Regions from separate parts of the Synechococcus sp. CBW1002 genome, predicted to be linked through region 2. Evidence: predicted binding sites of a transcription regulator. Region 2 holds the regulator's gene; each other region holds the start of a gene.
The links. Region 2 encodes NtcA, which controls nitrogen genes in cyanobacteria. Its sites were predicted from a motif close to GTANCNNNNGNTAC; they were not measured.
Positions count from the first base shown of each region.

Region 1: the regulator NtcA is predicted to act here: its motif matches at 4,450-4,463, upstream of H8F24_RS06010 (NarK family nitrate/nitrite MFS transporter).
Region 3: the regulator NtcA is predicted to act here: its motif matches at 7,204-7,217, upstream of H8F24_RS15420 (ammonium transporter).

Region 1 is NZ_CP060398.1:1,251,303-1,261,145, reverse strand. Features, by position in the region: gene H8F24_RS06025 (anthranilate phosphoribosyltransferase family protein) at 1-60, shown strand, start outside; gene H8F24_RS06020 (nitrate reductase associated protein) at 50-520, shown strand; gene H8F24_RS06015 (molybdopterin oxidoreductase family protein) at 481-2,685, opposite strand; gene H8F24_RS06010 (NarK family nitrate/nitrite MFS transporter) at 2,779-4,341, opposite strand; gene H8F24_RS06005 (molybdenum cofactor guanylyltransferase) at 4,687-5,310, shown strand; gene H8F24_RS06000 (GTP 3',8-cyclase MoaA) at 5,376-6,530, shown strand; gene H8F24_RS05995 (adenylate/guanylate cyclase domain-containing protein) at 6,554-7,975, opposite strand; gene H8F24_RS05990 (methyltransferase) at 7,994-9,007, opposite strand; gene H8F24_RS05985 (MBL fold metallo-hydrolase) at 9,107-9,843, shown strand, end outside.
Region 2 is NZ_CP060398.1:1,624,494-1,634,336, reverse strand. Features, by position in the region: gene dcd (dCTP deaminase) at 1-533, opposite strand, end outside; gene H8F24_RS07750 (cob(I)yrinic acid a,c-diamide adenosyltransferase) at 533-1,174, opposite strand; gene ntcA (global nitrogen regulator NtcA) at 1,503-2,237, shown strand; gene H8F24_RS07740 (sulfotransferase) at 2,258-3,088, opposite strand; gene H8F24_RS07735 (DUF3084 domain-containing protein) at 3,300-4,535, shown strand; gene H8F24_RS07730 (resolvase) at 4,546-5,013, shown strand; gene H8F24_RS07725 (DUF3146 family protein) at 5,066-5,323, opposite strand; gene pth (aminoacyl-tRNA hydrolase) at 5,391-6,053, opposite strand; gene H8F24_RS07715 (TatA/E family twin arginine-targeting protein translocase) at 6,174-6,470, opposite strand; gene psbH (photosystem II reaction center phosphoprotein PsbH) at 6,496-6,696, opposite strand; gene psbN (photosystem II reaction center protein PsbN) at 6,782-6,925, shown strand; gene H8F24_RS07700 (alpha-mannosidase) at 6,993-9,843, opposite strand, start outside.
Region 3 is NZ_CP060398.1:3,130,622-3,140,464, reverse strand. Features, by position in the region: gene secD (protein translocase subunit SecD) at 1-147, opposite strand, end outside; gene H8F24_RS15460 (pyruvate dehydrogenase complex E1 component subunit beta) at 149-1,132, opposite strand; gene H8F24_RS15455 (DUF3082 domain-containing protein) at 1,308-1,625, opposite strand; gene ispE (4-(cytidine 5'-diphospho)-2-C-methyl-D-erythritol kinase) at 1,622-2,575, opposite strand; gene rsmA (16S rRNA (adenine(1518)-N(6)/adenine(1519)-N(6))-dimethyltransferase RsmA) at 2,636-3,490, opposite strand; gene H8F24_RS15440 (hypothetical protein) at 3,584-3,853, shown strand; gene H8F24_RS15435 (YraN family protein) at 3,880-4,269, opposite strand; gene H8F24_RS15430 (pentapeptide repeat-containing protein) at 4,495-4,938, shown strand; gene H8F24_RS15425 (hypothetical protein) at 4,944-5,387, shown strand; gene H8F24_RS15420 (ammonium transporter) at 5,645-7,102, opposite strand; gene H8F24_RS15415 (P-II family nitrogen regulator) at 7,399-7,740, shown strand; gene H8F24_RS15410 (glutathione S-transferase family protein) at 7,898-9,154, shown strand; gene H8F24_RS20270 (M23 family metallopeptidase) at 9,237-9,843, shown strand, end outside.

The DNA.
Region 1 (9,843 bases), 370 kb from region 2:
AGCGGCGCCGGTCTGACCCAGCTGCAGCGTCTGATCCAGTGGAGGGCCGATGCGTCCTGACCAGGCCAGTCAGGGCAGCCATTGCTTTGATTTTGAGCACGACTTCGTCGGCAACTGGCGCTGCATCCCTCTCTGTGTGAGGCGCAAACTTGATCTGGCCGGCATCAAACTTCGCCTCAGCCACTGGCTGGCGATGCCCGAAGCGGAGCGGCAGGAGCTGGTGCTCTGGGGCGACGATGCCGAGGCACTCCGGGCCCTGGCCACCCATCTGAAGCAGCGCACCCGGGACCTGCCGGATGGCGAAGCCACAGACCTGCCGATCGCCAGCCAGGAACCCTGGCAGCGGGGAGGTGAACCGCCCGTGGCGGTCACGACGGCCGCCGCCGAACTGGGATACAGCCTCAGCCCGGAGTGCTGGCTTGCCCTGTCAGAACTGGAGCGCTTCGCCCTCTGCAAGCTGGCCCGCCCCGGGCACGACCATCACAACCTCGCGGCCGCGCTGATCGAGGTCTTCCCTTGAAGCTGTCGCGCCGGCGCCGGCGCAACACACACGGCCGCAGCCTTGAGTTCCGGCTGCTTCGAGATCGGGCAGGCCTGCTCGTGCAACAGGGCATTCACCTCACAGGCCTGCTCCTGCATGAATCCCCAGTGCATCGGCAGAAAAACCGTGCCTGGCCGGATCCGTTCGGTGATGTCGACCCTGGCGGTGATGCTGGCCCGGCGTGAGCTGATCGAGGCCAGAGCTCCGCTCTCCAGGCCCAGGGATTCGGCATCGTCGGGATGGATTTCCAGCAGGGGTTCGGGATGCATCGCCGTGAGCCGGGGAACACGGGCCGTGCGGGTCATGGTGTGCCAGTGGCCGAGGTAGCGCCCCACCGTGAGTACCAGGGGATAGGCCTCACTGGGGGGCTCCGCCAGCCCCATCGGCTGCTCGGCGATCAGGCGGGCGCGCCCACTGGGGGTCGCGAAGCGCCAATCGGTGTACAGCCGCCGGGCTTCGGTGGTGGGCTCGGTGCCGATCGGAAAGGGCCACTGCTGGGGCCCCTCCAGACGGAGAAGATCGTGGCTCAGACCGGAGACATCGCAAAGACGACCGGCGGTGAGCTGCACGAACTCGGCATAGACCTCAGCGGCTGAGGCATAGGTGAACTGATCCACAAAACCAAGGCGGCGACCCACCTCGGCAAACACCTGCCAATCGGCACGCGCCTGGCCGGGAGCGGGGCGGAAGCAGGGGCAGAGGGTGACCCGTCGCTCGGAGTTGGTCATGGCACCCTCCTTCTCGCTCCACTGGGCAGCGGGCAGGATCAGATGGGCGTACTGAGCTGTTTCCGTCTCCGCATAGGCCTCGCTCACCACCACCAGGGGACAACGCAGCAGCGCCGCCTTGACCCGTTCAAGATTGGGCAGGCTCACCAACGGATTGGTGGCGGCGACCCACCAGAGATCGAGTTCGCCCGCCTCCATCGCTTCCACCTGCTGCCAGGCCGTGAGCCCGGGGGCGGGGCTGATCGCACCAGGCTGGAACCCCCAGACCTGCTCCACCGCCCGGCGATGCAGAGGATCCGCGACCGTGCGATAGCCGGGCAGGAGATGGGAGAGGCCACCGGCCTCCCTCCCCCCCATCGCATTGGGCTGTCCCGTGAGCGAGAACGGTCCGGCGCCGACACGGCCGATCTGACCGGTGATCAGATGCAGGTTGATGATCCCCGCCACGGTGGCAGTGCCTTCGACGCTCTGGTTCACGCCCATGGACCAGAGGCTGAGCACCGGACCGTCACCACCCCAAAGGGAGGCCACAGCCTGCAACTGCTCCTCGGTGATGCCACAGATCCGCGTCACCCGATCGGGAGTCCAGGCCTGGATCAACTGCGCATAGGCCGCAAACCCCTCGGTTTCCCCCTCGATGAACTCAAAATTGATCCATGCCTGCCGCAACAGCAGATGGCCAATTCCGTGCAGCAGCACGAGATCGGTGCCCGGGCGAATCGGCAGATGCAGATCGGCGGCGGCAGCGGTGGCGGTGGCGCGCGGATCCACCACCACCAGCTGCAGGGATCCAGGCTGGCGCCGTTTGCGCTTGAGCAGACGTTGGAACAGCACCGGATGGCACTCCGCCATGTTGGTGCCGATCAGAAAGGCGACGCCGCAGTGGTCAAGGTCGTCATAACTGCAGGGCGGGCCATCAGAGCCCAGGCTGCAGGCATAGCCGGCCACAGCCGAACTCATGCACAGGCGTGAATTGGCATCAAAATTGTTGGTCCCGATCGCCCCCTTCAACAGTTTCTGGGCGAGGTAGTAGTCCTCGGTGTGAAACTGGCCGGAGCCATACATGGCGATCGCGTCTGCCCCCTTGCCAGCCAGACTCGCCTTGATCTGGTGCACAATCCGCTCCAAGGCCAGATCCCACGAGATCGGCGCCAACGGATCATCCAGGCTGGCGCGATAGAGGGGCTGCAGCTGCCTTCCCCCATCCAGCGTGTCGCAGACCGTAGCTCCCTTGACGCAGACCTGTCCGAGACTGGAGGGATGCTGCCGATCGCCCCGGGCACCCCAGACCGGCAGGCCATCGTCACCTCGACGGGTTGGCTTGCCTTTCGAGGCCGGCGGCATCAGCTCAAGCCCGCACCCAACTCCGCAATAGGGGCACTGGGAGCGCAGGGAGGAGGCAGCGGAATCAACCATGAACAGACAACGATCACAATGGAAAAGGCAGGCCATCGGCCTGCCTGATGTCGACGGTCGTGGTGGAGAACCAGGCCTCAAAACAGCGGGCAATCAGCCCACGGGGGAGGCGGCAGCAACGGCTTCACCCTCATGCTGATCAGCGAAGGAGCCCTTGGGCTCATTGAGGAAGAAGTAACACATGAAGCCCACGATCAAGCCAGCCACTCCCAGGATCTGGAAGAAGGCACTGTTGGAGGCAGCAATCACTTCAGGCGAAGGCTCCGCCGAAGCGCCACCCATCCAGACGGGCAGCAGGCTGTAGATCGTGAGGTAAGCCACGGCCCCCACATTGCCGTAAGCCCCGACCATGCCAGCGATCTGGCCGGTGACCCGGCGCTTGACCAGCGGCACCATGGCAAAGGTGGAGCCTTCGCCAGCCTGCACAAAGAACGAGCAGGCCATCGTGAGCACCAGGGCCAGGGCAATGCCAGCATTGCCGGTGAAAGTGCCGGGCTTGATCATGCTCATTACCAGATAGCCGATACCCAGGCCGATGGTGAGAAATCCCATGGTCGACTTGCGTGAACCGAGCTTGTCGGACAGCAGGCCGCCGCCAGGACGGGCGATCAGGTTCACGAAGGCAAAAGCGGAGGCCAGGATGCCCGCCGTTGCCTTGGGAAGGTCAAAGGTGGTTTCAAAGAAGGTGGGAAGCATCGACACCACCGCCAGCTCGGACCCGAAATTGACGATATAGGTGAGCTCCAGGATCGCCACCTGCTTGAACTGATAGCGATCGTCCTTGTCGTAGGTGCGTTGACCCAGGATCAGGGCCTTGTTGGTGCGGATAATGCCCCAGGTCTGGAAGATAAAGAAAACCAGCACCAGGAGCAGGGCAATCGTATATCCACCCGCATCAAGGAACTTCACTTTCTGGAGGCGCCAGGCCAGCACCGCCAGGATCGCCGCGAAGGGCACATTCATGCCGATCAGACCCCAGAAATCCTTGATCGATGTCACCTCGAGACCAGCAGTCTTAAGGGGCTTTTGATAGGTTTTTCCGGGGGGCGTATCGGTTACATTAAAATAATAAATCAATCCATAGACGGCCGAAATGATGCCCGTCAAGGCAATTGCACCTCGCCAGTTCAGAACAGCACCATCCACTTCAAAACCACCGGAGAATGACAGCCAGCCGGCCACGATCACCAGGGTCAAGGCAGAGAAAGCCGAGCCGAAATTTCCCCAGCCGCCATAAATCCCTTCGGCAACGCCAATCTCCTTGGGGGGAAACCATTCAGCCACCATTCGGATGCCGATCACAAACCCGGCGCCCACGATGGAAAGCAACAAGCGGGCCACAACCAGCTGGTTGAAATCCTGAGCGGCCGCAAACATCAGACAGGGGATCGCCGAAAACACCAACAACGTGGAGTAGGTAATTCGGGGTCCAAACTTGTCGAGCAGCATTCCAATCAGAATGCGGGCGGGCACTGTCAGGGCAACGTTGCAAATCGCCAGGGTGCGGATCTGAGGAACGCTGAGCCCAAATTCGGCCTTGACCGTGGTGGCCAGGGGTGCAAGGTTGAACCAGACAACGAAAGTAAGGAAAAAGGCAAACCAGGTGAGATGCAGTGTCTTATATCTGCCCTGGAGTGACCAGAGTTCGGCAAGCATGTGAAATCAAGATGGCGACCCTCACCTCTCGAAAATCGGGCGGAGCCTTTGAGCGGCGCACCATGCCAACCGCTCAGGCATTAGACCAGCTCACACCAAACCCGCGATGTAGCCAAAGTTACGGATGGTCATCGAGCAGCCTTCATGCCGGACTGCATCGCTGCTTGTATCGATCCAGGAAGACAGACCAGGAAGACAGAGCAATGGTTCAGCCACCCTCCTTGGCATTCTCAAGCCATCTGATCAGCGAATGTCTTGACCAGACCTCTGACGATTGTGGACGGCAGCGTGATCCTCGCAAGCAGCAGCTACTGCCGAAATCCACCGGCTGAGCAGTGCTGATCCTTGCTGCGCAGCTGCCTGCTGAGCGGTGGTGACAGCCGCCGCATGGGACGCGACAAGGCCCTGTTGCCCCATCCGGCCGGCGGCACCTGGCTGGAGCGGGGGCTGCGGCGGCTGGCCGCCCTGGAGCAGCCGATCACCCTCTGCAGCCGCCATTCGTCCCACCTGGCCCTGGCCGCAGGGTTGGCGCAGCCCCTGGGCGTGCCCTTGGATTGCTTCGAGGAACCACCCCCCTGGCGAGGGCCGCTGCGGGCCCTGGCGCGGCTGATGCACCGGCACCCGGACGACGCAATCCTGCTGCTGATGCCGGTGGACATGCCCTGGCTGGAGACCCAGAGCCTGCGGCAGCTGCTCGAGGCCGCAGACCAACACCCCCACCAGTTCTGCCTCGCCCACGACGGCCAGCGCCTGCAGCCCCTGCTGGGGGTCTACCCGAACACGCCAACCGTGCGCCGCGATCTGGAGGATTGGCTGGCACTGGGCCATCGCCGTCTGCAGAGCTGGCTGGATCGCCAGCCGGTGCTGCCGGTGAGGCTGGAGCCCTCCCAGCTGAGGAACTGCAACCATCCGCACGACTGGCCACACGACGGGCCAGCCGCACGACCGGACAAGGCAGCCGGGCCGTGACTCGCCAGCCCAAGGCATAACCCGGCAGGCTGGGCGGAGCCGAAGCCTCAAGGGCTGATGCCCGCGTGGACCCTGCCGCCTCAGCCCCCCCAGTCCCTCTGCTCGATCGCCTCCACCGCACGCCGGGGGTGCTGCGGCTGTCGCTCACGGCCCGCTGCAACCTGGCCTGTCCCTACTGCTGCCCGGACGATCGGGATCCGCCCGAGCTGCTGACCCTGGCAGAACGGCGGCAGCTGGTCGAGACCGCCGCCGGGCTGGGCTTCTCCTCGCTGCGGCTCACGGGCGGGGAGCCACTGCTCTATGCACCGCTCGAGGAGCTGATCAGCAGCCTGCAGCCGCTGAAAGGTGGTGCCGCCAGCGGACAAGGCAACCGCGGCCAGGGCAGCCAGCTGCGCGAGATCGCCCTGACCAGCAACGGGGCGCTGCTCACGGCGGAACGGGCCAGGGCGCTGCGGCAGGCCGGGCTGGATCGGATCACGCTCAGCCTTGATGGCACCGATGGCGCCAGCGTGGCCCGGATGGCCGGTCTGGCCAGCACCGCCCCGCCTGCAGAGGCCGAGGCGGCACGGGGGGAGCGGCTGCTGCAGCGGGTGCTGGAGGCGATCGAGCACGCCCGCGCCGCCGGCTTCGATCCGGCCCGGGGGGAGCTGAAGCTCAACGCGGTGATCGCCCGCGGCCGCAACGACGACCAGCTGATCCCGCTGGCGGCCCTGGCGCGTCAGCGGGGGGTGGAGTTGCGCCTGATCGAGTTCATGGATGTGGGCAACCGCAACGGCTGGGACCCACAGCAGGTGCTCAGCGCCGCCGAGATGGTGCGGCACATCGGAGCCCACTGGCCGCTGCAACCGGTGGGGCGTCCCGCCCAGGGCACCGCCAGCCGCTGGCGCTACCTCGACAACCCGGGGTCTTCAGCCGGCGCCGCGCCGCTGCATGTGGCGGTGGTGGCCTCGATCAGCGCCCCCTTCTGCGGCGATTGCAATCGCCTGCGGGTCACCTCCGACGGCGTGGCCTACACCTGCCTGTTCGCCAGCGGCGGCAGCGACCTCAAACCCTGGCTCCGGCCGGCCACAGGAGCATCAGCGGATGCGGCGGGACTGCGGGCTGCGATCGGGGCACTCTGGCAACAGCGGCAGGACCGCTACAGCGAAGACCGTAGGGAGGCCGTTGGCACGACCGCGGGCCGAGCCACTCCGGCAGAGATGGCCTACCTCGGCGGCTGAAACGGCTCAAGCGGCTGAAGCGACTACGACGCAAGTCGGCCCTGCAGCCAGTACGTGGTCATCTCCCCCACGCCCTTGATCGGCACCTGGCCGCGACGTTCGGTGGCATAGGAGCCGGCCAGCTTGCGGCAGGTGGCTTGACTGATCTGGATCCGGCCCGGCTCCCCGTTCGATTCCATGCGGCTGGCCACGTTCACGGTCTCGCCCCAGAGGTCGTAGATGAACTTGCGGCGCCCGATCACGCCGGCCACCACGGGCCCGCTGTGGATCCCGATGCGGAGAGCGAGCGACCCTGCCACCGGAGCCTCGACCTGGGCGATCGCCGCCTGCATCGCCAGGGCCATCTCCGCCACGGCCTCGGCGTGGTGGTCGAGTGCGGTCGGCAGGCCACCCACCACCATGTAGCTGTCGCCGATCGTCTTGATCTTCTCGAGCCCGTGGCGCTCGCTCAGGTCGTCGAAGCTCGAGAAGACGCGGTTGAGCAGCACCACCAGGGCGTCGCCATCAATCCGGGAGGAAAGAGCGGTGAACCCCACGATGTCGGCGAACAGCACCGTCACATCGGCGTGGGTTTCGGCGATCGTGTGGCTGCCACGCTTCATCTGCTCAGCGATCGGCGCCGGCAGGATGTTGAGCAACAGCGACTCGGAGCGGTCCCGCTCGGCCTGGGCGGAGGCCTCCGCTGCGATCCGCCGCTCCATCTCTCCACTGGTGCGCTGGAAGGAACGGTTGAAAGCCTCGATCACGTCGGTGAGTTCATCGGCGCGACGTGAGGCGGCGACCGGGATCAGGAAGCTGTCTGGATCGGCTGGCATCCCCTCCTCAAAGGCGGTGCCGGATCGGAGCAGGTGATCATGCAGCAGCAGCACCCGGCCGATCACGAGGCGCTGCATCACCACCATCGTGATCAGGGTGAGAACGCTGGCGATGCCCAGCACGATCAGCACGATGTTGCGCACGTAGACCAGCAGGCCCTGGCGCAGGGCGGCATCGTTGTGCCGCACGATCAGCACCAGGTCGTTGCCCCGCAGAACCTGGGGTCTCCAGAGGCCGTCGTAGGCGTTCTCGCCGGGAAACCAGCGCCCCTGCAGCGAAGCATCGGAAGCCGCAGCCGAGCGGAGGCTGGGTTTGGAACCGAAGCCCCCCAGGAGCTCCCCGGTGGAGGCGCGGTAGAGCGCCGCACCTTTCAGATCGGCCACCATGGTTGGCCCCTGCAGCCGTTTCACCTCCTGCAGGAGCGCCTCAGGACTTCCTGGCGCCTGCATGGCGACCAGCCACTGGATCTTGGCGCTGGTGATCTCCCGCAGCTGCAGGCCCAGCCGCTCGGCCTGGCGCAGCACCGACGGCACCAGCACGATCGCCTCCACCACCAGGAAATTGAGGAAGATCCAGAAGGCGATGCGGCGCGACAGGCGCGCCCGGACCCACGGGAAGGTGGCGGTCATGGAACAACTCTGGCAGGCTCAGCCCAGCACCGCCTCCACCACGCTGATCGGCGAGGGTGTGGCGGTGATCGCCTGAAGGCGCAGTCCGGCCCGCTCCAGCAGCTTGGCGTACTCACCGGGGATGCGCTCGCGGCCGCCTTCGGTCATCACGAGCATGTTCAGGTCGAGCATCTTGGCGGGGGCCGGATCGTTGCCTGGCGGAATCACCTGCTCGAGGATCAGCACCCGGCCGCCGGGGGCAAGGCCGGCGCGGATGTGGCCCAGGATCGTGAGGCAGGCGTCATCGCCCCAGTCGTGGAGGATGTGCTTGAGCAGGTAGGCGTCAGCTCCGGCCGGCACGGAGTGGAAGAAGTCGCCGGAGGCGACCTGGAAGCGCCCCTCCAGCGCCGGCGGCACCGCCACCGGCTCCACCACGGAGGGCTGATCAAACAGGGTGCCGCGCAGGTGGCCGTGGTGGCTCAGCACCGCCTGCAGCAGCTGGCCCCGACCGCCGCCCACGTCGACCAGGTGGGTGAGGGAGCTGAAGTCGTAGGCCGCCAGCAGGCCCTGGGTCTCCACACGGGAGAAGTCGGTCATGGCGCCGTCGAAGATGGCGCCGCGCTCGGGGTTGTGGCCGTACCAGGGGAAGACGGGTTCGCCGAAATGGTGGCGGAAGGCGCTCTCGCCCGTGCGCACGCTGTGGAGCAGGTCGGCCCAGGCGTCGTAGTGCTCACCGCCGAGCATGCGGACGAACTGGCGCTGGGAGGCGGGATGGTCGCTGCGCAGCAGTTCCGCCAGGGGGGTGAGCACGAAGCAGCGCGGCTCGGTTTCGGCGAACAGGCCCAGGCTGGCCAGGCCCCGCAGCAGCCGGAACAGGGCATCGGCATCGGCGCCGCAGCGGGCGGCGAGCTCCTCGGCGGTCAGGCCCTCGGGGTTGGCGGCGGCCAGATGGTCGGCGAGCTCCAGTTCGGCAGCCACGTGGATCATCTGGGTGACCCAGTTACCGCTGGCGAGCTGGAGAAAGTGACTGGTGAGATCCGCGCGGGGGTCCATCGGGCCAGAACGGGGTGCCGTTGCTCTCTAGCCCCAGCACCAGACCGTGGGCCAGAGCGGAGCGATCCACCAGGCTGAGGGTGGTATTGCCTCACCGCCATGGCCCGTGCGAGCGAGCGCCTGGCCGCCAATGCCGGCGGCCCCTTCTACGTGGATGCCAGCTGCATCGACTGCGGCACCTGCTGGCAGTTCGATCCGGCCCACTTCGCCCCCACCGGCAGCACGTCGCACGTGTGGGCCCAGCCCCAGGGCGATGCCGAGACCCGCGCCGCCCTGCTGGCGCTGCAGGCCTGCCCGGTGGCCGCGATCGGCACCAGCCGGAACCTGCTGGCGCTCACACCAGCCGATGGCTTCCCATCGCTGGTGGTGAGCCTGCCGCAGGGGGAGGTGCACTACTGCGGCTGGGCCTCGCGCCAGAGCTTCGGGGCGAGCAGCTGGCTGATCACCCGGCGACGCCCCGATGGCAGCTCAGACAACGTGCTGATCGATTCACCGCGCTGGAGCGCAGCGCTGGCCCGCCGGATCGAGGCCCTGGGCGGCGTCAGCCGCATCCTGCTCAGCCACCGCGACGATGTGGCCGATCACCAGGCCTGGGCGAAGCGGTTCGGCGCTGAACGCTGGATCCACAGCGCTGATGCGGAGGCCGCGCCGCAGGCTGAGCACCACTGGGAAGGCTCGGAACCGATCCGGCTCGATGCCGACCTGCTGGTGCTGCCGGTACCGGGGCACACCGCCGGCTCGGTGGCCGTGCTGTTCGCCGAGCAGGTGCTGTTCAGCGGCGACCACCTCTGGTGGGGCGTGCATCCGCCGGGGGTGGTGGCGTCCCAGCGCTATTG
Region 2 (9,843 bases):
TAGGTGGTGTCGCAGGGATCGCCTTCGAAGAACAGCAGTTGACAGATACCTTCGTTGGCATAGATGCGGCAATCTGCGCCGGAAGAATTGCTGAATTCAAGCGTGAGATGGCCCTCCCACCCCGCTTCAGCGGGTGTGGTGTTGACGATGATGCCAAGCCGGGCGTAAGTGCTCTTTCCCAGGCAAATTACCGTGATGTTGGGCGGCACCCTCAGCTTCTCCATCGCAACGCCAAGGCCATAGGAATGGGCCGGCAGAATGAAAAAGGCGCCATCGATGTCCTCATGCAGGGGGGCCGGCTCCAGATTGGCTGGATTGAACCGCTTCGGGTTCATTACCGTGCCGGGGACATGGCGAAAGATCAGAAACTCCTGCGACGACAGACGCAGGTCGTAGCCATAGGAGGAACAACCAAAGCTGAGCACCGGTGCGCTGGAGGTCTCGGGTTCGAGATGCCTCACCAGATGGTCTTCAAAGGGATGGATCATGCCGGCATCGGCCCGCTCCTTGATCCAGCGGTCGTTCTTGAGCATCAGCCGCGGCGCAGTTGGGTGACCTGATCGGCCATGGCCATCAGAGCGGCGGGCATCGCCGGGCCCGTCAGGATGACATCCAGCTGAGCCGGCCGCTGTTCCAGCACCTCGGTGACATCCAGAAGAGACAGATAACCCAGCTCGATCGCCAGCCCCAGTTCATCAAGCACCATCAGATCCACGGCGCCCGCCAGCAGCTGCTGGCGGCTGAAATCCCACACCTCCCGGACAGCCGCCAGGGCAAGGTCCTGCTCGGCTTCAGCCTGCAGGGGCGCCGCAAGGCAGGCGGGCACCGCCGGCCGCAGCCACTGCAGGCGGCCGCAAAGCCAGAGACTGCGGCCCAGCCCCTGATCCACGCCACCTTTGAGAAACTGACTCACCAGGACGCGACTGCCCAGACCCGCCGTGCGCAGGGCCTGGCTGAACACGGCGCCGAAGCTGCCGCGGAAAGGGGCTGTGTGCACCTGAAGCAGCCCTTCGGCCTGGGGCACGGGCCGAAGGGGCACTACAGCGCGAGTCGCTGGGCGGACAGGGTCAGTTCGCTGCTCAGGCCGGGCCTCCAGCCGCTGACCCCGGACAGAGATGTCACCCCGCTGGGAGGGGCGATGGCTGCCCTGGGGGCTGGCAAGACTGGCGGTCATGGACATCCCGGAGGGCGATGGGGCCGGGCGAGCGGATCATTCCGGCCGACCTGGACAGGGACCGAAGCGATGGGATCGGACGCTGCGCTGGAACCTGAATGTAGCGGCATCTGCGCCCTGGACAAGCCACACACACCATCCCTGGTGGGAACAGACGGTTTCGCGGAAACGGCGGCACAGGCTGCGACAGGCGTCAACAGCCGCACAGGCCCAGAGCGCCAGGGGCTGGCGAGCGGGAGCGGAAGCGGAGGCCCTGACAGCAACCGTGTTGGTTGCTACAAGAAAGAGCAGGGTCGCTCCGTAGCTTCCCAGTTCCTGCCCCGCCGTCATGGTCGGCGCTACTCGCGGCTTCAGCCGTTACGCCCCCCCTCCCCCCAGCGGCTCCGCTGGCACCGGGTCGGGTGTGTCCGGCGGAGCCGGAGCCACCCTTCTCGAAGTGATGCGCGGTCTCGGCGGCAGCAGCGTCGAGACCGTGGAGCGTGGCAAAACCATTTTCTTTCCCGGAGATCCGGCCGAACGGGTCTATCTGCTGCGTCGCGGCGCCGTGCGGTTATCGCGGGTCTACGAATCCGGTGAAGAAATCACCGTGGCACTGCTGCGGGAAAACAGTCTGTTCGGTGTGCTGTCGCTGCTCACCGGGCAGCGATCCGATCGCTTTTATCACGCCATCGCCTTCACCCGCGTGGAGATGGTGACCGCTCCCGCCACCTCGGTCCGCCAGGCCATTGAGCGCGATGCCAGCGTCGGGCTATTGCTGCTGCAGGGCTTGTCCTCCCGCATCCTGCAGACCGAAACCATGATCGAAACCCTCACCCACCGGGACATGTCCTCCCGGCTGGTGAGCTTTCTGCTTGTGCTCTGCCGCGATTTCGGTGTGCCCAGTCAGGAGGGGATCACGATCGACCTGCGCCTCTCCCACCAGGCGATCGCCGAGGCGATCGGCTCCACCCGGGTGACGATCACGAGGCTGCTGGGCGACCTGCGCAACGACGGGCTGGTGCAGGTGGATCGCAAGAAGATCACGGTCTTCGACCCGATCGCCCTGGCCAAACGCTTCAGCTGACCGCCTCCACTCCAACCAGGTCAGCTGAGCAGATTGCGGTAGCGATCCAGCCAGCCCTGCGGCACGGCACCGAAACGCTCTGCCAGACGCTCCACCATCGGTAGATAGTCGCGCGCCATCTCCCGCTGAAAGCCCAGGGGGGGTTCCCGGCCGCCGGCGGCCACGTTGACGGCCGGCGGCAGACGCAGTCGCTCGTTCAAAGGGGGCGCGGCCAGAAAGTCGAACAGGTCGTCGGCGAAGGCTGCAGGATCACTGATGAGCTGTTCGAAAAAGCAGCAGTGCAACTGAGCGGGCTGGAACACCGCCTCGACGGTCTCGATGGTGCGGAGGTAGTTGGAACGGCTCACGGCGCCGGGCATGCGGGCCTGCTCCAGCAGAGCGGCAATGTCGGCCTCACCGTCGAACTGGCCCTTGCGGACCCGGTTGCGGATCGCCGACCAGACCCTCAGCACGGGATCGCGCATCACGAACACCAGCCTCAGCTCCGGTGCCAGACGCTGCATCCGCTCCCACACCGGCCGCTCCAGGGTGGCGTAGGCGGGGGTGATCTCGCCGACCCGCTTGCCCTGGCGACGTCCCTGACCAAACAGGCGGCAATACCAGGCATCACTGCGCGGCAGGAACCAGTAGCGGCCGAACCAGCGGGGATCGCGGGCGAAACGCTTCAGGTCCCAGAACCTGGCGCGTCGCCGCTCATCGGCGTCGAACACGCCGAAGCGGATCTGGGGCTTGTCAAAGTAGTGGAGCTCCTTGACCGGCGTGAGCCACAGATCCGGATGCTGGCTGAGAACCCTGTGCAGCCAGGTGGTGCCGGAACGCTGGGCCCCGATCACCATGAAGTCCGGAACCATCGCGGTGCAAGCCGGGCGGGCCAGACATTAAACGACCCAGAAGCACCGACCGGACCACAGACACCGGAACAGGCCAAGGATCAGACCCGGCGGGACGCCTCCCCAGACTGTCCGCACCGTGTCGGACGACGGGGTCTGTGCTGCAGGATGCAGCCTTCGGATCCCCCGGATCCGAAGGCTGACAGCGGAACGACGGCGTGGTGAGGCAGCGATGACGGGTTGGTTGTTGATCCTGGTCCTGCTGGTGCTGGGCGGCGTGCTCTCCACCCTCGGTGATCGGCTCGGCAGCCGCGTGGGCAAGGCGCGCCTCAGCCTGTTCAACCTGCGACCGCGCCGCACCGCCGTGCTGATCACGGTGCTCACCGGATCGCTGATCAGTGCCATGTCCCTGGGCCTGATGCTTCTGGTGAGCCAAAGGTTGCGGGTGGGCCTGTTCGAACTGGACCAGCTGGAGCAGAGGCTGCAGCAGAGCCGCGACGATCTGGCACGCAGCCGCCGCGACCTGGTCGGTGCCCAGGCCGCCAGCGCCACCGCCCAGCAGGCCAGCCGCCGAGCCCAGGCGGCCACCAAGCGGGTGGAAGGGGAGCGAAAACGGGCCCAGGCCCAGCGGGATGAAGCGGAGAAGCGGCTGCAACAACTGCGGCGCGAACTGCTGCCCCTGCAGCAGCAGCGTGCCCGGCTGGAGGCCGAGCGCGATCGCCTCAGCCGCGATGTGGCTAACCGGGACCAGGAGATCCGCCGCACCGAAACCGAGTTGGCGGCGGTGCAGGAGCAGATCAAGGAAGGGGAGAAGGAACTCCAGGGCCTTGAAACCAAGATCATCGCCCTGCGCCGCGGCGATGTGGTGATCAGCAGCGGCCAGCCCCTGGCCACCGCCAAGGTGACTCTGGAGCGACCGGAACAGGCCCGGGACGTGATCAACACCTTGCTGCAGCAGGCCAACCGGCTCGCGTTCCAGCGGGTGCTGCCGGGGGAGCCGCCGGACCGCCAGATCCTTCTGGTGCCAAGGAACGACATCGCCAAACTGGAGACTCTGCTGGCCCGCCCCGGCTCCTGGGTGGTGAGCCTGCTCTCGGCCGCCAACGTGCTGCGCGGTGAGCAGCAGGTGCTGGCCTTTCCAGACCTGCGGCCGAACCGCCCCGTGGCGCGGGCGGGCGACGTGCTGGCCACCACCAGCCTCGAACCGGAGGTGCACAGCCCCCAGCAGGTCAACAGCCGGCTGAACCTGCTGCTCGCTGCCGCCTACGCCAAGGTGCAGCGCCAGGGTTCGATCACCGATGGCCTGCAGTTCGACGCGGCCCTGCTCAACCAGCTGGCCCGCTCCCTGAGCGAGCGACCGGAAGATCAGGCGGCCCAGCTGGAAGCCGTGGCCGTGCAGGATGCCGACACTCCCGATCCGATCGTGGTGGAGCTCCGCTGGATCCGGCCACGCAACGGACGCCCCTGAACGCCGTGCCATGGCCACCCACGCCTCACCCGAGCCGAGTGATCGAATCCCTCACGGCGATGCACCGCAGCAGCGAGCCGGACTGGCGGGGTTGGATCCGGGCCGCAGCAAGTGCGGCCTGGTGTGCACCGATGCCACGGGGCAGCGGATTGTGGCGGCGGCTGTGCTGACCCCGGAAGCGACCTGGCACCAACTGAACAGCTGGTGCGCCGAGGGGCTGGTGGCTGAGATCGTGCTGGGCAACGGCACCGGCTGCCGGCACTGGCAGACAAGACTCGCGACGATCGCTGCTGTGCATGTGGTGGAGGAGCATGGCAGCACCCTGGCGGCGCGGCAGCGTTTCTGGGAGCTGTTCCCGCCTCGGGGCTGGCGGCGCTGCCTGCCCCGAGGGCTGCGGCAGCCGCCCCGCGACTGGGATGATGTGGTGGCGCAGTTGCTGCTCGAACGGTTCCTGGGTCGAACCCTGCCGCGCTCCTGATCCAGAAGGGGAGGTCCGGCTCCGCGCTGAGCCCGGGATGCCCAGCCCGATTTCAGAGACTGGCGCGCACGGTGAAGGCGTAGTCGCCGCCGGCCTCGAGCTGGTAATCGGCCTGGAGCAGAAAGCGCAGCAGAGCGTCCTGGATCAGGGCGCGGCCCAGGGAGGGCTCCACGTTGAGTTCACCACGATCGAAGGCCCAGCAGAAGGTCCACTGGAACCCGCCGGCGGACACCTCACCCTCCAGCACCCGCTGGCTGAAACTCTGGCGCAGGACCCGCAGCTGGGCGGTGGTGGCGGGCAGGCGGCTCACGAGGGATACATCACGGCGAAGGGCTCACGACAGGCAGATCAAGGCTGACAAAAGCCCATGGCAGACATCAGGCTGCCGCAGCCTGAAGCGAAAAACTGTTCAGGCGGTTGCCGGCCCGCTCGATCCCGAGCCGGCGGATCAGGTCGATGCCGGCCACCACCTCATCGAGCACTGCGGCCAGGCCAGGCTGCTCGTCCGCCGAGAAGCGCCCCAGCACGTGGGACACCGTGCGGGCCCGGCGCTCGACGGGATGCTCCGCTGGAGCGCCGATGCCGATGCGCAGCCGCGGAAACTCCTGAGCGCCGAGGTGCTGGATCGTGCTGCGCAGGCCGTTGTGTCCACCGGCGCTTCCGCTGGCACGCAGGCGCAGACGACCGAAGGGCAGATCCATGTCGTCCACCACCACCAGCATCTGGGAGGGTTTCAGGTCGAACCAGTCGAGGGCTGCACGAATCGAGCGTCCACTGTCGTTCATGAAGGTCTGCGGCATCAGCAGCCGCAGGCGCCGATCGCCATGGCCCACCTCCGCCAGCAAGCCGTGAAGCTTGGCCTGCTGGCGAAACCCGACGCCCTCCTGGCGTGCCAGGCGTTCGAGGGCCATAAAGCCCACGTTGTGACGCGTGTCGACGTATTTGGAACCCGGATTTCCCAAGCCGACCAGCAGCCGCAGGTCCACTCCAGGCAGCGTGGTCTCGGTGGTCACCGGAGGCGTTGGACTCACGGATTGCAGGGAAACATCCCCCGAAAAGGTCTGCCCGAGGCTACGGCGCGGGGGATGGGCAACACCGCTCAGCCCCTCGAGAAGACAGCACAACCTTTCGAAAGGCTTGTGACAAGGAGTGGCAAGGCTTCAGGCCATTGGCGTGGCTGACTCCCCACTGGCCATGGCAGACCCAACCTCTCCACTGGCCGTTGCAGGCGCAGACCCCTCAGGAAGCGCCGGTGACGCCGGGGTCGCAGACGGCTCCGGCTCGGTGGTGATCGCGGAGCGGAACTCCTTCTCAAACTCCTGGGAGGCCGACTGAAAACCCTTGAGCGTCCGACCCAGGGTTTTGCCCAGTTCAGGCAGCCGCTTGGGCCCGAACACCAGCAGGCCAATAGCGGCGATCACCGCCAGTTCGGGCAAGCCGATACCGAAGAAATTCATGCAGGAAATGCGGCTGGGTCAGGAATCAGCCGACGCCGTTCCAGTTGACGGTGATGCCCTCGAGCAGGAGCGACTTGTTGTAGAGCTGCAGGATCACGAGGAGGAAGACCAGGAAGAGGAGCATGAACACCCCCATCACCGGGGTGGTGCCCCAGCCGGGAACGACCTTGCCGTATTCGGAATTCAGGGGTCGCAGCAGATTTCCGAGGGGGGTGCGTTGGGCCATGGAGCTCAGTCCTCTCGATCAAGGAATCGTGACGGGTACTCTAAAGGTCACACCAGGGCCGCCTGCGACAGCTTTCGAGACTCGTATGGAATCCACAGGTTCGCCCGCCCTCTCCATTGCCCTCACCGTGCTGGCAGTGTTACTGGCCCTCACAGGCTTCGGCGTCTACCAGGCCTTCGGGCCGCCCTCGAAGCAACTCACCGATCCCTTCGACGATCACGAGGACTGAACACCGGTTCCCGGAATCGTCACCGGTGTCGCCAGTGCAGTTCTCAGCTCAGCGCCAACCCTGACCTTCAGGCCCGCCGGCGGATTCGCCAGAAGCCGAACTCCCAGGGCCCCAGCACCGCTGCCTGCACCCAAGCTCCCGTTTCCTGCGGCAGCGGCTGAAACAGACCGTCGCCCCGCTCCAGCAGCTGCCAGTCGGGCCCGACATCGAGCCAGCGCCGGCAAGGGCCCAGGTTCTGCACTGTGAGGCGCACCACGCCGAGCTCCGGATCGGGCGCCAAGGCAATCATCTGCAGATCTTCGGCCAGGGCGGGAAAACCGGGTGGCGGATTGGGGGCTCCGGCCGTAGCCGTGGGGCGCCCCCAGAGGGGCTCGCGCAGCCGCAGGGCCTCCGCCGGCACTCCTCCGCGGCGCCAGCCTCCGGCGCAGGGCATCAGCGCCAGCTGCTGGCGTTGCCAGCCGTTGTCGGCGGATGGATCGGGCCATGTGGGGCCCCGCAGCAACGACACCCCCAGCGCCTGCTGGCTGGCCGATACCCCCTGAGGTCCATCGAGGAGCACCGCCATCCCAGGCTCGCCCCCCCCAGCAGCCGAGGCACCGATCGCCGCCAGCCAGCCGATCGCCGCCACTTCCCAGCGGCTGCGCTCGCGGTTGGTCTGGGGCTCGGCTGGACGCTCGATCACGCCGCCGCTGGTGTCGGTGGCCCAGCGAACGGCAGGCCAGGCCAGCGGCACCTCGAGTCGCAGCAGTTCATGGCGCTGGCGCCAGTTCACCGCGAGGCTGAGCTCCAGCCAGGGGCTGCCAGCGCGCAGGCGCCCATCGAGCCGCAGTGGGCTGGTACCGCAGCGGCCCCGCCAGCGGAACGCCGCGCAGAGGGGCCCCCGCTCCAGCCACTGCGGCGGCCCGTCCCAGATCCAGGGCAGGGGATGGTCGCGGTAGTCGGCCGCCAGATCCCAGGCATCCCAGAACTCACCGCGATCGGCATAGCGCCGCCAGGCCAGCGGCGCAGCGAGCTGGGCCGCGCCGCTGGCATCCCAGAGCTGCTCCACACCCGCGGGCCCGACCGCCACACTCAGGAGTCCATTGGAAAGCCGCCAGCGGTCGCTCCCCCGTTCCGGATCGGGCTCCAGCCGTACAGGATCCCGCAGGGCTAGCGCCTCGACACCGGAGGCGACAGGGCGCGGGGCGGGGTCCGGTCCGACCGTGCTTCGCCCCGGTGGCCTTCGCCACAGGGGCAGGGCCGTCACACCTGCCGGAACGGGCAGCTGCACCCACACCCCACCGGACGCGGCCGGCTGGCTGGTGATGGGCTGATCGCCTGCGGGCCCCGGCAGGCTCCACTGGCCCGCAGGCAACCGCACGGTGCAAGAGGCCGCAGCCAGGGGCTGGAGCTGGGCGATCCACCACCTCTGGTCATTCTTCTGTTCGGCCGTGTGGTCGGACGCCTGGTCGTCCCTCTGGCCGGCCGCCGCCGAATCTTGACTCGTTGCTCCAGTGGCCGAGCCAACCGACCCAGCCTCCCCCGCCACTGCAGCCCCCAGCCAGCGCCCCAGAGCCTGATCCCGCTGCCGGCGCGCCCTGCGGCGGGCGCGGCGCCACTGGGGCTCCGCCTGCTCGAACACCTCCGGGATCGAGCTGCCGGGAAGGATGTCGTGAAATTGCTGAAACAGCAGGTCGCGCCAGTCCGGCAGGTCCGTTTCGGCCCCCGCCAGCTGGCTTCGTTCGGTCTGAACTCCGTCTGCCTTGCCACCCTGCAGCAGCGCCTGGGCCAGCTCCGCCTCCCGCAGCAGGCGCTCCAGACTGCGGTTGTGGCGCTTCTGGTCTGGCCGGCTGGTGGGGCAGCCACGGTGCAGCTCCAGGTAGAGCTCGTCGCGCCACACCGGCAGCGTCGGCGCCAACGGCGCCAGATCCGCCAGGTACTGGCGCAGGCTGCCGTGGCGCTGGGGCGCCGCCTCGGGCTGGGCTTGCCAGAGGGCCAGCTGCTCGAGCATCTCGGCGGTGGGGCCGCCGCCGTGGTCACCCACCCCCGGCAGCCACAGGGCGGTCGCGTGGCCACTGGCCTGCTGCCACTCCAGCCGGTAGCGCTCCATCGCCTCCGGATCGCCATCGGTGCCGATCGGCGCCGTCATCAGCGCCAGGACCTCACCACTGCCGCGGCTGCGCCAGCGGAACAGTCGGTGGGGGAAGGGAGTGGAGGCATTCCAGGCGAGCTTGTGGGTGCAGAACCAGCGCACTCCGGTGGCGGCCGCCACCGCCGGCAGACCGGCCCCGAAGCCGAAGCTGTCCGGCAACCAGGAGAGGCTGTGCTCCCACTCGGGGAACGCGGCCTGGCTGTAGTGCTGCCCCTCCTGGAACTGGCGCAGCAGGGAGGCCGTGCTCACCAGCACGCAATCGGTCTCGACCCAGGGACCGTTGAGCGGCTCCCAGCGACCGGCCCGCATGGCGGCGCGGATGCGCTCGAACAGGGCCGGACGGTGCCGCTCCAACCAGGCGTAGAGCGCCGGGGTGGAATGGCCGAAATGCAGCTGCGGGAAGCGCTGCATCAGATCCAGGGCCGAGGCGAAGGTGCGCTCGGCCGCCTGCCAGGTGTCCGCCACGGGCCACAGCCAGGCCAGGTCGAGGTGGGCATGGCCGAGCACATGAAACCCCGGCTGGCCTGGCTCCAGGGAGACTGGGGCGGCAAGCGGCAGGGTCCGCCCCTGGCGCAGCTTCACCAGAGCGGCGGCCGTCTCGGCAAGCAGCCCCTGGGGATCGGCCGGGTCGGTCGGTTCGAGTTCAAGGCGGCTGTGCATCAGGGCGCCGTCGTCGTGGAGGGGGCTGCGCAGCCGCAACTCCAGCTCCAGCGGCTCGCCCTGCCACCAGGAGCGCGGCAGAAGCCAGCGACAGGCGGTGTCGAACAGATCACCGCGGTGCCGGCAT
Region 3 (9,843 bases), 1.5 Mb from region 2:
GATGGCACCGGCCGGCAGCACCTGCAAGGTCAGCTGGCTGCCGCCGCGCAGATCCAGACCGAGCTGCAAGGGATAGCTGGCAAGAAGGGCTCCGGCGGCGATCGCCAAAGCCAGGATCAGGGCGAACCACCCCTGTTGTCGTGCCATTTCAGATCAGGCCCGCCTTGAGCTGCCGGGCAGCGTCCACGATCTGGTGGGGCTGAATGATCGTGAGATTTTCCAGGGCACCGTTGTAGGGGGTAGGGATGTCCTGGGAGGACAGCCGCACCGGCCGCGCATCGAGATCGTCGAAGCAGTGCTCCGTGATCAGGGCGATCAGTTCGGCGCCGATGCCGCCGGTCTTCATGCACTCCTCCACCACCAGTACCTTGTGGGTCTTGCGGATGGAGCGGGAGATCGTCTCCATGTCGAAGGGCTTGAGGCTGATCAGGTCGATCAGCTCAACGCTGACCCCCTCGGCTTCCAGTTGCTCCACGGCCTTGAGGCAGTGGTGACGCATGCGCGAATAGGTGAGGATCGTCACGTCGCTGCCCTGCTGCACAACCTCGGCCTGGTCAAGGGCGCAGACGTAGTCGCCGGCGGGGATGTCCTCGGAGAGGTTGTAGAGCAGCACATGCTCGAAGAAGAGCACCGGATTGTTGTCGCGGATGGCGGCCTTCATCAGGCCTTTGGCATTGGTGGGGGTGCTCACCGCCACGATCTTGATGCCAGGCACCGCATGGAAATAGGCCTCGAGGCGCTGGCTGTGTTCCGCGCCCAGCTGCCTCCCGACCCCACCGGGGCCGCGCACGACGGTGGGAATGGTGTAGTTGCCGCCGCTGGTGTAGCGCAGCATCCCCATGTTGTTGGAGATCTGGTTGAAGGCCAGCAGCAGGAAGCCCATGTTCATGCCCTCCACGATCGGGCGCAGGCCCGTCATGGCAGCGCCCACGGCCATGCCTGTGAAGCTGTTTTCGGCGATGGGCGTATCCAGCACCCGCAGTTCGCCGTACTTCTCGTAGAGATCCTTGGTGACCTTGTAGGAGCCGCCGTACTGGCCCACGTCTTCTCCCATGACGCAGACGTAGGGGTCACGGGCCATCTCCTCGTCGATGGCGTCGCGCAGGGCGTTGAACAGAAGAGTTTCAGCCACTGCCAAGCGGTGTCCAGATTCGCGCCAACTTATCTCAGCCGCCCGCTGCAAAGGTGCTCAGCAGCAGCACCGAGAGCAGCAGGCCCGGCAGCAGCAACGTGACCAGCAGGCCCAGGTCGTGGGGAGTCATCGGATCAGGTCCACCATCAGGGAAGACCGTGCGAGGTCCCCGAGCTTAAGGACTCTGCTCGCTTCCGGCAGGCACCAGGCTGCGCAGGAACACCAGAAACAGCCCCAGGCCGATGAAGCCAAAGCTGAAGGTGGCCAGAAAGCACATCCCCACCACCAGGGTTTTCACGGCGGTGGCGATGCTCTGGGCCATCGCCGAGCCGTAGCTGGGCGGATGGTCGATGTAGTACCCCACGACCCGCTGGCTCACCCCCAGGCTGAGCCAGCCCAGCAGGGCACTGGTGAGGGCACCCGAGAGAAAGCTGAGCGGGCCCTTGCGGGGCTGGGTGGTTGTGGAGGGCGTCGCCTCCTCGGGTTCACTCATCGGTCGGCACAGGCGAGTGGGTCCAGGCTGACACCGGAGCTGCTGCAGCGGCAGCACCAGGCCTCGAAGCCAGCGTCCCTCAGTGGTGTCGCCAGGTGTTCCAGGGCCCTCTCCGCATCGGCCACCGTGCTGAACAGGGCAAACAGGCTTGGACCAGACCCGCTCATCGCCACCTGCTCGGCCCCCGGGGCCTGCCGCAGCAGAACCAGCCCCTCACGGACGCAGGCCACCTCTGGCTCCACCACCGTCTGGAGATCGTTGCGCAAGAGCGGCCAAGGGCCATGGCCCTGCAGAGCCGCCAGCAGTGGCCCCTGCCGCAGGGCCTGACGGCGCTGCTCAAAAGCGGATTCACCCTCCACATAGGTGGCCTGCCTCCGCAGGCGGCATAACCCGTAGGCCCAGGGGGTCGACACGCTCACATCGGGATGCTTGATCAGCAGCACCCCGAGGCGCGGCGGCTCGGGCAAGGGCACCGGCTCCAGCCGCTCACCTCGCCCGAAACAGAGCTGGGTACCGCCGACCAGGCAGTAAGGCACATCGGAGCCGAGCTCTGCCGCCAGATCCAGCAGTTCGGAGCGATTCAGTTGCAGATTCCAAAGGGCATCCAGGCCCACAAGGGCCGCCGCCGCGTCACTGCTTCCTCCCGCCAGCCCCGCTCCGATCGGGATCCGTTTCTCCAGGCGCATGGACGCTCCGAGGTCGAGCCGACCCACGTGGCGCCGCAACCGATCCGCAGCCTTCACAATCAGATTGTTGCCATCACTCGGAAGGTCAGACCGATCACTCGACAGTGTCAGTTCCGCATCAGGGCGCGCCTGCAGACACAGCCGGTCTTCCAGATCGAGGGTCTGCATCACCATGGCCAGCTCATGAAAGCCATCCGGCCTCAGACCCAGCACTTCCAGGTGCAGATTGATCTTGGCGGGGGCCCGCACAATGAGCTCAGCCATGGCAACAGGCGGCGGCGGCATCTGCCGCGTGGACTTGGCCTGAGTCTGCAGGAGCTGGGTTCAGCACTCAGTGGAGCTCGATTCTCCTCCGCTTGATTGAACCTGAGAGCCATAGGGCTCCAGGGCCGTAGCCAGGGCCACCCATTGGGCAGGTGAGAGCATCTGGGGTCGGTCCTGAAGGTCGATCCCGGCCTCTGCCGCCACGGCAAGCAACTCCTGGTCACCCACAAGGCCGCAGAGACTGTTGCGCAACATCTTGCGCCTGGCGGCAAAGCAGCGGCGCAGCAACGACTCCACGGCCCGGGCCAGACGGGGTTCAAGGCGGTCGGAAGCCGCCATCGGCTCCAGGGCAATCACTTCGGACATCACCTTCGGCGGCGGCTGAAAGCACCGAGGCGGCACACTGCAGACCGAATGGCAATGCGCCAGCAACTGCATCCGCACACTCAGCGCCGAGTAGGCACTGCTGCCGGAACGGGCTCGGATCCGCTCTCCCACCTCCTGCTGCACCAGCAACACCAGGCGTGCGTAGGGCGGCTCCACGGGCCGATCGAGGCGGCCCAGCAGCCTGTCCAGCAGGGGTCCCGTGATGTTGTAGGGGATGTTGGCCACCACTTTGTCGGCTGCTGGCAAGGCAACCACGAGGGCATCGCCTTCGATCAAATGAAAGCGGTGATCATCTGAAAAGCGCTGTCGCAGGCCTTGAACCAGGTCACGATCCAGCTCCACCGCCTGCACAGATGCCGCCGGCGAAGCCAGAAGCCGTTCCGTCAGGGCTCCGCGTCCAGGCCCCACCTCCAGGACCCGATCTTCAGGCCCAAGCTGAGCGGCGGCCACGATGCGATCCAGAACGCTCTGATCGATCAGCCAGTGTTGGCCAAAGCGTTTGCGCGCCCGGTGGGCAGCGAAAGTCATGGCAGGCCGGGAACAAGCATCCAGATTGCAGCGCCACAGGCCCAGCCTGGCTATCAAGAGAGAAGCCTTGCTCGTCGTTGCGAGAGATCGTCCATGCTCCGCCACCCTCCGAACCTGATCTGCATCGGCTGCGCTCTGATCGGCACGGTGCTGTCCTGGCCGTCACCTGCCCAGGCCGGCAGTGCAACCGCTGAATCGGTCTGGGACAAGTCCAATGCCCTGCAGCGGGCCATGGAGCAGATCCCTGCCGGAGCCACGGTCACAGGGCAGCGCTGCGAAGAATTCGGGGTGGGATTCAACAACACCCGCTACCGCTGCTCGGTGGAATACACCACTGATCCGCCCCCGACCCAGGCGCCCTAGGAGCGGTGGTTGCCAGCAGACCACCCTCAACCCAGACCAGCCTCAATCCGCAACCAGCGCACCGCATCCAGCCCCACCGGCAGCGGTACCAGAGCCAGCACCACCTCCACCGGCCGATCTCCCAGATGGGGATGGGCTGCCAGCCAGCACGCCCATGCCCGGGCCAGACGCCTCCGCTTGATCACGCCGAAGGCCGCTACACCGCCTCCATCACGGCCTGAACGCCCCCGCGCTTTCACCTCAACCAGCAGCAACCGCCGGGGCTTTGCCAACACCAGGTCCAACTCACCCCAGCGGCACCACCAGTTGCGGGCAAGCACGGTCCAGCCATGTCGCTGCAGCAGCAACGCCGCCCAGTCCTCTGCCCCCTGACCCCGCTCCCGGGTGGAGGCTTTGCATCGTCGGTGGAGTCCCATCGATCCAGAGCATGGGGTGACTTGAGCAGAGTTCCCCAGCGGTGTCATCGCGGCAGGAAGACCGTCCCAAACTTTTCCTAGGGTTGGACCACCCGTCGATTCGCTATGGCCAGGGCCTCCCAAGGAGCCTCTCCGAGCCTGCTGGACCTGGTGCCATGCCACTCCGCAGGGCTCAAACTGGAACGTCTGGGCCGCTTGCTGGCTGGATGCCTGAGCGCCATCGTGATGCTGCTGGGTGTTCTGAGTTGGGCAGCACCTGCTCCAGCAGCGATGGACTATGCCAAGCAGGTGCTGATCGGGGCGGATTTCCGGGAAGCGGATCTGCGTGGTGTCACCTTCAACCTCACCAACCTGCGCGATGCCGATTTCACTGGAGCCGATCTCCGCGGCGCCAGCCTGTTCGGCGCAAAGCTGCAGGACGCAAGCCTGAGAGGAGCGGATCTGCGCGAAGCCACTCTGGATTCGGCGGTCTTCAATGGAACCGACCTTCGCGATGCGGTGCTTGAAGATGCCTTTGCCTTCAACACCCGCTTTCAGAGTGTGGCCATCGATGGTGCCGACTTCACCAATGTTCCATTGCGCGCCGATGCGCTCAAGACTCTCTGTGCCTCAGCCAGCGGCACCAACCCAATCACTGGTCGCGACACCCGCGACACCCTGGGATGCTGACCATCATGAGCTTTGATGCCCATAGCCTGGAACGATTGAAGCAGCTGGGACGAGCCTTACCACAGCCGCTGCCTTTGCCTCAGCCCAAGCCAGCGCCTGGCCATACGACCAGTGAGCGACGCCATCAAGTTGAAACCGAAGAGGACCCGGCCGAACTGTTTCGCCAGCTGATGCGGGTCAGTCCCGACGGGACAGTGCCGCCCCATCTCATGGATCGGTTACGTCAGATGGAGGTGAAGACATCCAGCAACCCTGAGCCCGTGAAGGCAGACGCTCTGGATGACAATCGGCGAGTCCGGTCCAGCGGCCAACAACGGCAAGGGCGGCAGGGGAAGCAGCGAGGCAAAACAACCGAAAAAGCCGGACGACATGAAGCCGAACTGAAGAGTCAGAATCAAGAACTGTATGCCGCTTTTCAGCAGCTTCTGCTAGAAGACGATGATGGTTGATGGTTGATGGCTAACTAAATAGGAAAGACCATATCGCTGATGCTTTGTTGCGCATGTCATCAAAAATGCGAGAAGAAGGCCCCCAACAAAAGAGAATCAAGAAACATGTGTCTTATCTCCTGATTCAAAGAAACTCCTAACCTTTAAGGGCCTCCCCTGTCGACAAAAAAAATCACCGATCCGGAGAGCAAGCCCAGGAGCGGTGATTGAATCAACAAAATTCTGAAACCCTAATGAGGATTATCGGAATTTAAAGTTCACTTTGCAGAAGATGCAAAGTCGGGATAAGCTTCCATGCCATGCTCGCTAATGTCGAGACCTTCGATTTCTTCAGACTCTGACACCCGAATGCCTCCAAACATGGCACCAATGATCGACCAAACGATCAAAGAGGTGATCACAGCGAAAATGCCATAGGCAAGGACGCCGACGATCTGATAGCCGAATTGGGTGAAGCCATGGCCGTAGAACAGGCCTTTCTCCTGATTGAACAGCCCAACTGCAAGGGTTCCCCAGATTCCACAGGTGCCGTGCACGGAGAAGGCACCAACCGGATCATCAATCTTCAGGCTGTCGATGAAGGCAACCGAGAAGACCACGAGGCCGCCACCGATGAAGCCCATGACCCAGGCACCAGCCATCGAAATGCCGTCACATCCCGCAGTGACACTGACCAGACCGGCAAGGATGCCATTGATGGTCATGGTGAGGTCGGGCTTTCCACCTCGAATCTGGGAGATGACAGTTCCGGAGATCGCACCACCAGCAGCACCCAAGGTGGTGGTCACGGCGATGTAAGGAACAGCCTGATCCATGGCGAGTTGGGATCCAGGGTTGAATCCATACCAACCGATCCAGAGGATCAGGCAACCGAGAGTCGCAATGGCCATGCTGTGACCAGGCAAAGCCATCGGCTTGCCGCCTACGAATTTACCGATCCTGGGACCAAGCAGGATTGCACCGACCAGGCCAGCCCAGGCTCCGAAGGAGTGAACGATCGAGGATCCAGCAAAATCAATGAAACCCCCGGCTTCGCCACCGAGACTGGAAAGCCATCCACCATTCCATTGCCAAGCGCCGGCAATGGGATAGAGAAATCCAACCAAAATCAGCGAGAAAACAACAAACTCGCCAAACTTGATCCTTTCAGCAACAAGTCCGGAAACGATTGTGGCCGCCGTAGCAGCAAATGCAACCTGGAAGAAGAAGTCAACAGAAGGAACAAGGCTGCCTTCGGTGACCATTTCAGCAGTTACTTCGGGATCAAAGAAAAGCCCGTTGAAGTACAGCCAACCATCAACCAGCGCATCGCCGTACATCAGCGAAAAGCCAATCAACCAATAGGCGCTTGCCGCAAGAGCAAACACAATCAGGTTCTTCAGCAGAATGTTGACAGCATTTTTTTGCCGGCACATTCCCGCCTCCACCATGGCGAAACCGGCGTTCATGAAAACGACGAGGATCGCGCAGACAAAGATGAACATGTTGTTGGCCAGGAACGCTGGCGTGAGCTCAGGGAGCTCAGCCGCGTGGGCCGACAGGTTGAAAACGCCCAAACCAAGCAAGGCCAGTGGCACGCAGGCCAGCCAGGTGAGGGAGCGTTGGGATGAGAGACCCCGAATGCTGCGAACAATCAGCGACGGAGCCTCAATGAGACTGGCCTCCTGCAGACGCCTCGAGGCGGTGCGTCTGGGGGCGCGCGGAGCAACTGTCATGGAGCGTGATGACTCAAAAAAAAGCAGAGGCTGCACGGGAGTGGAAGGCCATGAAGCCCTTCCCTGAGGTCCAAAAGTGCTCGTTAAGGCACCTTTGCTAAGTGTCCGTCGCTACCAAATCGCCAATCCGTGCCTCCAGGGGCCTGTCATTCCTCAATCCACACCGTCTGGCTGATTCCCATGCAAGCGGCAGCTGTGTCAGCGATTCGTCGCATCTGCCGTTGCATCTGGCAACATTTGCTACACACCTCCGGGCGGACCCTGACAAAGTGGAGATCCAGCCACTTGCCAAAGCCTTGAAACAGATTCAGGCCATCATCCGTCCCGAAAAGCTCGATCCCGTCAAGGACGCACTGGTGGAACTGGGCATCAATGGGATGACCGTAACCACCGTCCAAGGCTTCGGCAAACAGATGGGGCACACAGAGGTGTATCGCGGTGTGAAGGTGGAAGCACGTCTTCTCTCCAAGACTCTCCTGACCTTGGTGGTGACTGACGATAGCTGTGACAAGGTCGTGGAGGCTCTGCTCAAGAACGCCCAGACCGGTGAGATTGGCGACGGCAAGATCATTATTACCAACGTCGAAAATGCTATTCGCATCCGGACCGGTGAATCCGGAGATGTCACTCTGATCTGAAGCTCACTGATTTGAAGCTCACTGATCTGATTGCTTACTGAAAATTCCTTTATTGATCAGTTCGCTCCTTAGTCCTTTTGGGCTGAGGGGTGTTTTTATTATGTGGCTGGTTTTGTGAGCGTCACGAGTAGAGGCTCGATACTCCATGATTGTTGTCATGCCTTCCGAACTTTCGCCAATCCCATTCGAGGCCTGCTTGCCACTTGACTGGCTCAGCCTCGAGACGCTTGCAGCTTCACTGGACGATCCTGTTGAAGGTCTGACCAATTCCCAGGCGACCTTGAGGCTGTTCGGACAACCCGAGGCTTCCGTTCGGGTCACCCTGTACCGCGACCACCACGCCTGGTGTCCGTATTGTCAAAAGGTCTGGCTGTGGCTGGAGGAGCGGCGGGTTCCCTATCGCATCCGCAAGGTCACGATGTTCTGCTACGGCGAGAAGGAGTCCTGGTACCGCCAACGGGTTGCCTCGGGGATGTTGCCCGCTCTGGAGATCGATGGACATCTGGTTACCGAGAGCGATCGCATCCTGGAGACTCTGGAAACAAGTTTTGCTCCACTCGGTCCAGGCATGAACGATCCCACTGTGCTGCCCCTGCGGCGCCTGGAACGCCAGATCTTTCGATCCTGGTGTCAGTGGCTCTGCACACCGAGCCGTTCCATCGACGACGACAGTCACCGCCGTGATGCGTTTCGCCGTGCTGCCCAGTGCATGGAAGCAGAGCTGCAGCACACTCCTGGCCCCTTCCTGCTGAGTGACTTCAGTACGGCTGACCTGGTTTTCGTGCCTTATTTCGAGCGGATGGCGGCTAGCCTCCTTTACTACAAGGCTTATGCCTTGCGTCAGGAGCATCCAGCCATCGATCGCTGGTTCCAGGCCCTTGAGCGACGCCCCACGTATCTCGGGACCCAGAGCGACATCCATACCCACGCCCACGATCTGCCCCCTCAGATGGGTGGCTGTTATCCCAGTGGCACGGCTGAACAGCAGGCCATCGCCAGTCGAGTCGATCGAGGTCCATGGCCCATTTGTGAGCCCGACCCCGAAACGTCTGCACCCGTGCCGCCGGATGCTGCGGCCGTAGCCCTCGCCAGGGTTCTGCGGCATCGGACTGTGCTGGTGGCGCGCCAACCCTCCAACAGCGGCTTTGATCAGGCCCTGCGTGCTGCTCTCACCCGCCTGATCCAGGGGACGGCATGCATTCCACCTCCAGGCAGTGCCGTCCGGCTGCGTGACCTGCGGGATCACATCTGCGTTCCGCGCGATATGCCGCTTCATTCAGCCCGGCTGCTGCGCCAGGCCCTTGAGGACACAGCAAAGCTCGATCCACGCAGCCCCGACGATCAACCACCAGCCCTCTCACAGCGCCATCGCCGGGATCAGGATCCGCGTCCATTCCTGACAGCCAGTCGCTGAAGCTGTCCCTGCCACTGGACGGTGGCGCGGCTTCAGTTCACCGTGTGGCTGTTCTGGTCGTTCCGCTTGAACGGGTGATGTGATGGCCGCTTCAGGCTCTCTGGCCCTGCTGCTTGTTGTCCTAGGGGGAGCCCCAGCCTGGGCGTCATGGGACGAAACCGCAGCGCCGGGAATTCCCCCCAGACCAGCGACCATTCCCACGCGTCTGGCGGTGGCCGATGTTCTGCCATCTGCTGGCTCGTTGGACGATCGCGCTGCGGACCACAGCAACGCGGTTTCAGGTGTGCAATCCATTCCTCCACTGCTGGATCCCTTGGCTGGAGCGACCCAGCAGGTGGATCCCTGGGGTTGGCGCTTTTCCGAAGCCCGCGGAGCCTGGAGAATGCATACGGGCCTCGACCTCGCCGCACCCGCTGGAACTGGTGTGCGAGCCAGCCTTGCAGGGACCGTTGTTCTGGTTGAATCCGTTGGTGGGTATGGCCTCACCGTGGTGCTGGCTCACACCAGCCAACTTGAGACGCTCTACGCCCACCTGGAATCCACGGATCTCCAACCAGGCGATGCGGTCCAGGCTGGCCAGCCGATTGGCCGCGTCGGCATGAGTGGGCAGGCCACCGGTCCCCATCTTCATTTTGAACTGCGACGCCGTGGCGATGTTGCGGTTGAGGCACTCGACCCCACCCCCCATC